Azospirillum brasilense: one gene and its partner. The protein of the gene in region 1 binds, or shares a complex with, the protein of each later gene. Links are inferred from orthologs where the notes say so. Each region holds a gene or a part of one and is shown on either strand. Other genes may lie near its edges.

Region 1 (7,673 bases):
GGGGCCGGAGTCGGAGCGGACACGCGGGGCTATGCGCTCGCCGCGCTGGGCGCTGGCAAGGCCTGCGTGCTGGACGCCGACGCGCTGACCAGCTTCGCCGAGTCGCCCGCCGACCTGCTCGACCGGCTGAACAAGCGCTGCCTGCTGACCCCGCACGAAGGGGAATTCGCACGGGTCTTCCCGGATCTCGCGGCGTCCGAAGGTGGCAAACTGACGCGCGCCCGCGCCGCTGCGGCGCGCTGCGGCGCGGTCGTCCTTTTGAAGGGTGCCGACACGGTGGTCGCGGCGCCGGATGGACGGGCCGTCATCAACGCCAACGCTCCGGCCGATCTGGCGACCGCCGGGTCGGGGGACGTGCTGGCGGGCATCGCGCTCGGGCTGATCGCCCAAGGGATGGACACGTTCGACGCCGCCTGTGCCGCGGTCTGGCTGCACGGCGAGGCGGCCAACGCCTTCGGACCGGGTCTGATCGCCGAGGATCTGCCGGACGCGCTGCCGGGGGTGTTGAGGCGGCTCAAGGCGGGGGTGCGCTGACCCGGCTTCCTCAGGGCATACATACGCCTGGACAGGGGGCTTACCCTTAAGGCCGGGCTCAAGCTATGGCTTGCCGAGAGCGCGCCCGCACGCCAGACTCTGGGTATGAGCGAGACGCCCGAGATCAAATCCGCTGAGACCCGGTCCAGCCCGTCCGTCCCGGCCCAGCCCCCCGCCATCGGGGTGGGAACACCGCCGGGCCTGCTCGACCGCACCCTGGACACGCTGCGCGCGGGCTGGCGCGAGATCGCCGCCTCCGCCCGCGGGGTGGTCGGCGCCGCGCCGCGCGCCAATCTGCCCAAGGAGGACGCGGAGCGGCTGAAGGAACAGATCGAAGCCTGCCTGGAGGGCCGAGGCGGCGAGGTGTCGGCGCGGGCGCGGGCGGCGCAGCTCGGCCGCACCTATCTGGCGCTGGACGGGCAGGGGCGGCGCAATTTCCTGATGATGCTGGCGCGCGATTTCGACGTGGACCGCGCCGCCGTCGACCGGGCGATGGCGACCTTCCAGACGGCGGGCGATCCGGTGTCGCGCGGCCATGCCGAGCGCGCCCTGCGCCGCGCGCTGGAGCCGCCCCGGCTGCGGCTGCTCACCCAGTTCAACGGTCTGCCGGAAGGGGTGAAGTTCCTGGTGGACCTGCGCGCCGAGCTGATGGAGATGGCGCGCGGCGAGCCGCTGCTCCAGGCGCTGGAGGACGATCTCAAGAGTCTGCTGCGCAACTGGTTCGACGTCGGCTTCCTGGAAATGCGTCGGATCACCTGGGACAGCCCGGCCTCGCTCCTGGAAAAGCTCATCAAGTACGAGGCGGTGCACGAGATCAGCGGTTGGCGGGACCTGAAGGACCGCCTCGACTCCGACCGCCGCTGCTTCGCCTTCTTCCACCCGCGCATGCCGAACGAGCCGCTGATCTTCGTCGAGGTGGCGCTGGTCCAGGGCATGTCGGACAACGTCCAGGCGCTGCTCGACCCCTCCGCCCCGGTTTGCGACCCGAAGAGCGCCGACAGCGCCATCTTCTATTCCATCTCCAACGCCCAGGTGGGGCTGGCGGGAATCAGCTTCGGCAACTTCCTCATCAAGCGGGTGGTGGACGGGCTGACCGGCGAGTTCCCCAACATCAAATGCTTCGCCACCCTGTCGCCGATTCCCGGCTTCCGCCGCTGGCTGGACCGGGAACTGGCCGAGCGCGGCGATTCGCTGCTCAGCCCGCCCGAGGCGGAACGCATCGCCGAGGCCATGACCAGTCATCCGGGAAACGGCGAATCGGAGACGGACAGCGACGCGGACGAGCGCCCGGTGCTGGCCGGAGCCCTGGCTCTGCCCTCCTGGCACGCCGACGAGGAGCTTCAAAAACAGCTTCGCGGCCCGTTGATGCGGCTGTGCGCGCACTACTTGACGACGGCGCGCGCGTCGGACCGCCGCAGCGAAAGGCCGGGCGCGGCGCCGGCGCGGGCGCTCGATCCGGTCGCGCACTTCCACCTCAGCAACGGGGCCCGCATGGAGCGGCTGAACTGGCTGGGCGACCGTTCGGCCAAGGGGCTGCGGCAGTCCTGCGGGATGATGATCAACTACCGTTACAAGCTGGGCGAGATCGACGCCAACCACGAGGCGTACCGGGGGGAGGGCAAGGTCAACGCTTCCTCCTCCATCCGGTCGTTGGGGAAGGGGGGCGGATGAGGCGGCTTGCCGTTCGCCGGGGCGCTTCCCTCGGGGCTTTCCGGGCCACCCACCAATGGCGTGCGGAACGGCGCCCATTTTGCCTGTTTGCGGCGCGAACCCTGTGCTATAGAGCGGACTTCGCCGGCAGTCCGTCGGGTGTTCCGCACCCGTCGCGGGCTGTCTATGCCATTGCGGGCGTGGCGGAACTGGTAGACGCGCCGGATTTAGGTTCCGGTGACTTCGGTCGTGGGGGTTCGAGTCCCTTCGCCCGCACCATGGCAACAGCTTGGACCGCATGGGAACACACGGTTTCGGGCCGCCCGGACGGGCGCCGCCGGGCCGGACAACGAGATAGGCTTTCGTTCCGATGAACATCACCGAGACCAGCGCCGACGGCCTGAAGCGCGAGTACAAGGTCGTCATTTCCGCCCAGGATATCGAACAGAAGGTGCAGGGCCGGCTCGAAGAGCTGCGCCGGACGGTGCAGCTCCCCGGCTTCCGTCCGGGCAAGGTGCCGGTTGCCGTGATCAAGCAGCGCTACGGCGGCAGCGTGCTGGCCGAGGCTCTGGAGGATGCGATCGCCGACAGCTCGCGCCAGGCGCTGAACGAGCGCGGCCTGCGCATCGCCATGCAGCCGAAGATCAACGTCGAGAAGTACGAGGACGGCGGCGACCTATCCTACACCATGGGCGTCGAGCTTCTGCCGGACATCGAGCCGGGCGATCTCAGCGGCCTGGAGCTTGAGAAGCCGGTCGCCACGGTCGAGGATTCGGCCGTCGACGAGGCGCTGACCCGTCTGGCCTCCGCCCATTCGGTGCAGGCCCCGGTCACCGAGGACCGCGCGGCCGAGACGGGCGACATCGCCGTGATCGACTTCGCCGGTTCGGTCGATGGCGAGGCACTGCCGGGCATGGACGGCAAGGACTACCCGCTGGAACTGGGCGCCAACCAGTTCGTTCCGGGCTTCGAGGAGCAGCTGGTCGGCGCCAAGGCCGGCGAGCACCGCACGGTGAAGGTCACCTTCCCGGCCGACTACCCGCACGACCGCCTGAAGGGTGCGGACACCGTGTTCGAGGTGGACGTCAAGGAGCTCCGCAAGAACGTCCCGGCCGAGGTCAACGACGACCTCGCCAAGGAGTTCGGCATGGAGAGCCTGGAGAAGCTGCGCGAGGCCGTCGGCGACCGCATCAAGGGCGAGTACGCCAACGTGTCGCGCCTGCGCGTCAAGCGCCAGCTCCTCGACAAGCTGGCCGAGGCGCACTCCTTCGAAGTCCCGCCGGGCATGGTGGACGTCGAGTTCGAGGGCATCTGGCAGCGCCTTCAGCAGGAGCTGAAGAACGGCACCGCCGGTGAGGACGCCGGCAAGCCGGAAGAAGAGCTGAAGACCGAGTACCGCGGCATCGCCGAGCGCCGCGTGCGCCTGGGCCTGCTGCTGTCGGAAATCGGCCGCCGCAACGACATCCAGGTGACCCAGGACGAGATCAACCGCGCCCTGATCGCGGAAGCCCGCCGCTTCCCCGGCCAGGAGCGTCAGGTGTTCGAGTTCTTCAAGCAGAACCGGGAAGCGCTGGAAAACCTCCGCGCCCCGATCTTCGAGGACAAGGTCGTTGACTACATCCTGGACCAGGCCAAGGTGAGCGAGAAGCCGGTGTCCGCCGAAGAGCTGATGAAGGACCCCGACGAGGAGGCCGAGGCGGCCTGATCGTCAGAAAGGTTGAGGGGCGGCCTACCGGTCGCCCCTTTCCATTCCTATATGTAGACTGCTCAGACGACTAACCGAGCTGCGGGAGCAGGGAAGACCACCATGTACGACTTCGAACCGAAGATGAATGCTCTGGTCCCGATGGTCATCGAGCAGACCAACCGGGGCGAACGAGCGTACGATATTTACTCGCGCCTGCTGAAGGAACGGATCATCTTCTTGATCGGTGGCGTGAACGACGCCGTCGCCAGCCTGATCTGCTCGCAGCTGCTGTTCCTGGAATCGGAGAACCCGAGCAAGGACATCGCGCTCTACATCAATTCGCCGGGCGGCTACGTCTCGGCCGGTCTCGCCATCTACGACACCATGCAGTACATCCGTCCGCAGGTGTCGACGGTGTGCATGGGGCAGGCGGCCTCGATGGGTTCGCTTCTGCTCGCCGCCGGCGCGCCGGGCAAGCGCTTCTCGCTGCCGAACAGCCGGATCATGATCCACCAGCCGTCGGGCGGCGCCCAGGGCCAGGCCTCGGACATCGAGATCCAGGCCCAGGAGATCCTGAAGCTGCGCTCGCGCCTCAACGACATCTACGTCAAGCACACCGGCCAGTCGCTCGACACCATCGAGGCGGCCATGGAGCGCGACAAGTTCATGTCTCCTGAGGAAGCCAAGGCGTTCGGCCTGATCGACGAGGTCGTGGAAAAGCGTCCCGGCTCGGTCGGCGACGGCAGCGCCGCCTGAGGGCACGCACGAACTAATGATTGATTGCGCCGGTTCCCTGTTGTTGAATGATGGGGAACCGGTCCGATGGATCGGGTTCGAAGGATGAGTGAGCGGATGCGTTAACCTTGTCGCGGGCCTTCCCCGTGACAACCTTTGAAAGGACCGGCGTCGGGGGACGCCGCAGGCGGTTGACAGGTTATACGGATCAGTCCCCCGCGAGATGACGGAGTACCGATGAGCAAGTCCAGCAGCGGCGATTCGAAGAACACGCTCTACTGCTCCTTTTGCGGCAAGAGCCAGCACGAGGTCCGCAAGCTGATTGCCGGTCCGACGGTGTTCATCTGCGATGAATGCGTCGAGCTGTGCATGGACATCATTCGCGAGGAGAACAAGACGACCCTCGTGAAGTCCCGCGACGGCGTGCCGACCCCGCGCGACATCCATGCGGTACTGGACGATTACGTGATCGGCCAGCATCACGCGAAACGGGTCCTTTCTGTTGCGGTGCACAACCACTACAAGCGGTTGGCGCACGGCACGAAGCACAACGACGTCGAACTGGCGAAGTCCAACATCCTGCTGGTCGGCCCCACGGGCTGCGGCAAGACGCTGCTCGCCCAGACGCTTGCCCGGATCATCGACGTTCCCTTCACGATGGCCGACGCCACGACCCTGACCGAGGCGGGCTATGTCGGTGAGGACGTCGAGAACATCATCCTCAAGCTGCTCCAGGCCGCCGACTACAACGTCGAGCGGGCGCAGCGCGGCATCGTCTACATCGACGAGGTCGACAAGATCAGCCGCAAGTCCGACAACCCCTCGATCACGCGCGACGTGTCGGGCGAGGGCGTGCAGCAGGCCCTGCTGAAGATCATGGAAGGCACCGTCGCCTCCGTGCCTCCGCAGGGCGGCCGCAAGCACCCGCAGCAGGAATTCCTGCAGGTCGACACCAGCAACATCCTGTTCATCTGCGGCGGTGCCTTCGCCGGGCTGGACAAGATCATCGCGCAGCGCGGCAAGGGCACCTCGATCGGCTTCGGCGCCGACGTCCGTGGTCCGGACGAGCGTTCGACCGGCGATATCCTGCGTGAGGTCGAGCCCGAGGATTTGCTGAAATTCGGCCTGATCCCCGAGTTCATTGGCCGTCTGCCGGTGGTCGCAACCCTGTCCGACCTGGACGAGGCGGCTCTGGTCGAGATCCTCACCAAGCCGAAGAACGCCCTGGTCAAGCAGTACCAGCGCCTGTTCGAGATGGAGGATGTCCGTCTGGAATTCTCCGACGACGCCCTGCGCACCATCTCCCATAAGGCGATCCAGCGGAAGACCGGCGCCCGTGGCCTGCGTTCGATCATGGAGTCGATCCTGCTCGACCCAATGTTCGATCTGCCGGGTCTGTCGGGGGTGGAAAGCATCCTGGTCAACAAGGAAGTGGTCGAAGGGCGCGCCAAGCCGCTTTACGTCCACGCCGAGCGCCGCGGGGAGCAGCAGGCACCGGGTGCCTGAGTTCGTCACGGCCGATCAGTATCGGATACGGGGAAGGGCGCCTTTGGGCGCCCTTTGTCGTTTCCGGCTTATGCAGACATCGAGGGAGCCACTCGGGCCGCGGAGCGGTCGGACCGGCATGTCGCACCGCCATACGGAATTGGGGTTCTGGCCCTTGAAGGGGGGCTATGGCTGTGCCACGTTAGAAAAAGTGCCGGTTTTCGATCCCTGTGCTCATCCCTCGAGGCGGGGCTCTTCCCAGGCCCATCCCGGGCTGACGGCGTCCCAATGAAAGAGGCCCAATCAATGTTCGAAATCCCTCGTGGTGCCCTCTATCCGGTCCTGCCGCTCCGCGACATCGTGGTTTTCCCCCACATGATCGTGCCTCTTTTCGTCGGCCGTGAGAAATCCGTGCGCGCCCTGGAAGACGTGATGAAGGACGACAAACAGATCCTTCTCGTCACCCAGAAGAATGCCGCGCAGGACGATCCGACGCCGGCCGATATCTACAGCGTCGGCACCGTTGGGACCGTGTTGCAGCTGCTGAAGCTGCCCGACGGAACGGTGAAGGTGCTCGTGGAGGGCGGCCAGCGCGCGTCCATCACCAAGTTCGCCGAGAACGAGGATTTCTTCCAGGCCCACGCCGACCTCGTCGAGGAGAAGGTCGGGGAAAGTCAGGAGCTTGAGGCGCTGGGACGCGCGGTCGTCTCGCAATTCGAGCAGTACATCAAGCTGAACAAGAAGATCCCGCCGGAGGTTCTGGTTTCGATCAACCAGATCGAGGAGCCGGGGAAGCTGGCGGACACCGTCGCCTCCCATCTCGCGCTGAAGATTCCGGAGAAGCAGCAGCTTTTGGAATGCGCCACGGTGTCTGAGCGGCTGGAGCGGGTCTACGCCTTCATGGAAGGTGAGATTGGCGTCCTGCAGGTCGAAAAGCGCATCCGCAACCGCGTCAAGCGGCAGATGGAGAAGACTCAGCGCGAGTACTATCTCAACGAACAGCTCAAGGCGATCCAGAAGGAACTCGGCGAGACCGAGGACGGCCGCGACGAGTCGGCCGAGCTCGAAGAGAAGATCAACAAGACCCGCTTCTCCAAGGAAGCCCGCGACAAGGCCCTGGCCGAGCTGAAGAAGCTGCGCTCCATGAGCCCGATGTCGGCCGAGGCGACGGTGGTGCGCAACTACCTGGACTGGATGCTCTCCATTCCCTGGAAGAAGCGCACCAAGGTGAAGAAGGACCTGAAGCTCGCGCAGAAGATCCTCGACGCCGACCATTACGGCCTGGAGAAGGTCAAGGAACGCATTCTCGAATATCTCGCGGTCCAGAACCGCATGAACAAGGTGAAGGGGCCGATCCTTTGCCTCGTCGGCCCCCCCGGCGTCGGCAAGACCTCGCTCGGCAAGTCGATCGCCAAGTCCACGGGGCGCAACTTCGTGCGTATGTCGCTCGGCGGCGTGCGGGACGAGGCCGAGGTCCGCGGTCACAGGCGCACCTACATCGGCTCGATGCCCGGCAAGGTCATCCAGGGCATGAAGAAGGCAAAGTCGTCAAACCCGCTGTTCCTGCTGGACGAGATCGACA
Region 2 (2,903 bases), 900 kb from region 1 along the record:
ACGGCCACCTCGATGACCGGTTCCGGAAACTCCATCCGTTCCAGGACGATGGGCTTGGCGGGATCGCACAGCGTGTCGCCGGTCGTCGTGCTCTTCAGCGCGGTGAAGGCGACGATGTCGCCGGCGTAGGCCTCGTCGATCTCCTCCCGGCTGTTGGCGTGCATCAGCAGCATGCGGCCGATGCGCTCCTTCTCGTCCTTGCCGGGGTTCAGCACGGCGGTGCCGGAGGCGACGGTGCCGGAATAGACGCGCACGAAGGTCAGTGATCCGACGAAGGGATCGTTCATGATCTTGAAGGCGAGCGCGGAGAAGGGAGCGGTGTCGTCCGGTGCGCGCTCGTCCGTCTCGGGGCTGCCGACACGGTGCCCTTTGACCGCCCCGACGTCCACGGGGGCCGGCAGATAGTCCACCACGGCGTCCAGCATCGGCTGGATGCCCTTGTTCTTGAAGGCCGAGCCGCAGAGGACCGGCACGAAGCGCAGGCCGATGGTGCCCTTGCGGATGCAGGCCTTGAGCGTGTCCGCGGAGGGTTCCTGCCCGGACTCGAGATAGGCCTCCATGGCCGCGTCGTCGAGTTCCAGGACGGCGTCGAGCAGCGCCTGGCGGTGGCGCGCTGCTTCGTCCCTCAGGGCGTCCGGAATGTCGGTGTAATAGAATTCGGCGCCCAGCGTCTCTTCTTTCCAGACGATGGCGCGCATGGCGACCAGATCGGCGACGCCGACAAAGCTGGCCTCGGACCCGATCGGAAGCTGGAGAACGAGCGGGAAAGCGCCCAGCCGTTCCTTCATCATGGCGACGCAGCGGAAGAAGTCCGCGCCGGTGCGATCCAGCTTGTTGACGAAACACATGCGGGGCACGCCGTACTTGTCGGCCTGCCGCCACACGGTCTCAGACTGAGGCTCCACCCCCGCAACGGAGTCGAACACCGCAACCGCACCGTCGAGCACGCGCAGGCTGCGTTCGACTTCAATGGTGAAGTCGACGTGCCCCGGCGTGTCGATGATGTTGATGCGGTGATCGCGCCAGAAGCAGGTCGTGGCCGCGGAGGTGATGGTGATGCCCCGTTCCTGTTCCTGCTCCATCCAATCCATCACCGCGGTGCCCTCGTGCACCTCACCGATTTTGTACGACTTTCCAGTGTAGTACAAAATGCGTTCGGTGGTCGTGGTCTTACCGGCATCGATGTGAGCCATGATGCCGATGTTGCGGTAACGGTTCAGGGGATGGGAACGGGGCATGACAAGCACCTGGGCCGGTGGGTGCCTTACCAGCGGTAGTGCGAGAAGGCCTTGTTGGCTTCCGCCATACGATGGGTGTCTTCGCGCTTCTTCACGGCAGTGCCACGCTGGTTGGCGGCATCCAGCAGCTCACCCGACAGACGCTCGGTCATGGTGTTTTCCGAGCGGGCGCGGGCGGCGCCGATGAGCCAGCGGATGGCCAGGGCCTGGGCGCGGTCCGTGCGGACCTCGACCGGAACCTGATAGGTGGCGCCACCGACGCGACGCGAGCGCACTTCGAGGTGCGGCTTCACGTTCAGCAGGGCGTCGTGGAAGACCTGAACCGGCTCGTTCTTGGTCTTGGCCTCGATGCGGCTGAGCGCGCCGTAGACGATGCGCTCGGCAGCGGACTTCTTGCCGTCCAGCATCAGGCAGTTCATGAACTTGGTCAGGACGCGGTCGCCATACTTGGCGTCCGGCAGGACCTCACGCTTCTCGGCGCGACGACGACGGGACATCGTGAATACTCCTTACTTCGGACGCTTCGCGCCGTACTTCGAACGACGCTGCTTACGGTCCTTCACGCCCTGGGTATCGAGCGTGCCGCGGATGATGTGGTAGCGAACGCCGGGAAGATCCTTCACACGGCCGCCGCGGATCATAACCACCGAGTGTTCCTGGAGGTTATGGCCTTCACCGGGGATGTAGGAGGTCACTTCGAAGCCGTTCGTCAGGCGAACGCGGGCGACCTTACGCAGAGCCGAGTTCGGCTTCTTCGGCGTGGTCGTGTAGACGCGGGTGCAGACGCCACGCTTCTGCGGGCACGCCTCCATCGCGGGAACCTTATTGCGCGCGGCCAAGGGCTCGCGCGGCTTACGGATCAACTGGTTGATCGTCGGCATATCTGCCCTTCATCCCTTCAGGTCGATCGGCCGGCGGAGCCGGACCGATTGGAAAAACGCCCAGCGTTAACCGGACGATACAAAAGCCCGCCTGCGAAGCCTGAGGGGCTTCGAGCGGGCCCAATGGTCGAACGCCGTCGGATCGGTCCGCAAGGACCCTGTCGTTCAGCTATGTCGCTTGGGTTCAGCCGGATGCCGGACGGAATGGACGAAAGACCTTCCCGAGGCTCCTTTTGAAGTTCGCGGACTATATGGGTCTGCCGGGAACCCGTCAAGCGCGCAGATGACCGTTCTTCGTGCGCTTCGACGACGTTTTTGCGTCAGCTGGCGCGAGCGGACCGGCGGCGTCGCAACGCGTCGGCACCTGCCGCCACCGCGGCGGCCCGCGCCTCAAGCATCGGGCGCATCCGCGTGAGGAGATCGGCCGTCACCACCTCCCCCGCCCCGTCCGGCACACCGGCGTTGAAGGGCGGCTGGGGGTCGTATTCGATGGAGAGCTGGACGAGTTTCGCGGCCTGCTCGCCGAACAGGTCGGCAACGATCCGCAGCGCCACGTCTATTCCAGCGGTCACGCCGCCGCCGGTGTATAGGGTGCCGTCCGCCACCACGCGCTCAGCGACCGGCGTGGCGCCGAAGGCAGCGAGGAAGTCACGGGAGGCCCAATGCGTGCCGGCCCGCTTCCCCTCCAGCAACCCGGCGGCGCCGAGAACCAGGGAGCCGGTGCAGATCCCGGAGATATACCGAGTGCTGGACCCCCGCTCCTCCAGGAAGCTCAAAACCTCCT

What was found.
Region 2: the proteins of tig (region 1) and rpsG are in contact, whole or in part, in a crystal structure (PDB 3GTY), measured with the Thermotoga maritima proteins. The link is inferred for Azospirillum brasilense from one-to-one orthologs. Residues at the interface, in WP_004081061.1 of Thermotoga maritima: Glu122, Val124, Val129, Leu130, Tyr133, Glu188, Gly259, Ile262, Tyr263, Glu266, Ser270, Glu273, Gln274, Glu277, Arg308, Gln311, Ile312, Ser315, Tyr316, Glu325, Arg329, Arg336, Leu363, Phe366, Trp367, Arg373, Leu377, Arg381, Leu384, Glu387; in WP_004081843.1 of Thermotoga maritima: Lys34, Lys52, Lys55, Glu59, Arg62, Gln63, Glu66, Asn67, Lys69, Val71, Arg95, Ala109, Lys110, Lys111, Gly112, Arg113, Pro114, Glu117, Glu121, Ile124, Ala125, Tyr127, Asn128, Asn129, Thr130, Gly131, Lys135, Asp139, Arg142, Met143.

Annotation. Positions count from the first base shown.
Region 1 is NZ_CP059449.1:2,713,527-2,721,199, reverse strand. The notes cover bases 1,835-4,721. They hold tig (trigger factor), read left to right. Parts: upstream 1,835-2,554; coding sequence 2,555-3,889; downstream 3,890-4,721. Other genes in these bases: clpP (ATP-dependent Clp endopeptidase proteolytic subunit ClpP), read left to right, coding at 3,992-4,627; H1Q64_RS12955 (malonyl-CoA decarboxylase), read left to right, coding at 1,835-2,205. In the rest of the region: H1Q64_RS12960 (NAD(P)H-hydrate dehydratase), read left to right, coding at 1-534; more of H1Q64_RS12955, read left to right, coding at 640-1,834; ATP-dependent Clp protease ATP-binding subunit ClpX, read left to right, coding at 4,844-6,112; lon (endopeptidase La), read left to right, coding at 6,398-7,673. UniProt on the Bacillus subtilis protein: Involved in protein export. Acts as a chaperone by maintaining the newly synthesized protein in an open conformation. Functions as a peptidyl-prolyl cis-trans isomerase.
Region 2 is NZ_CP059449.1:1,814,820-1,817,722, reverse strand. It holds rpsG (30S ribosomal protein S7), read right to left. Parts: upstream 1,736-2,903; coding sequence 1,265-1,735; downstream 1-1,264. Other genes in the region: H1Q64_RS08535 (DJ-1/PfpI family protein), read right to left, coding at 2,440-2,903; rpsL (30S ribosomal protein S12), read right to left, coding at 1,748-2,119; fusA (elongation factor G), read right to left, coding at 1-1,238.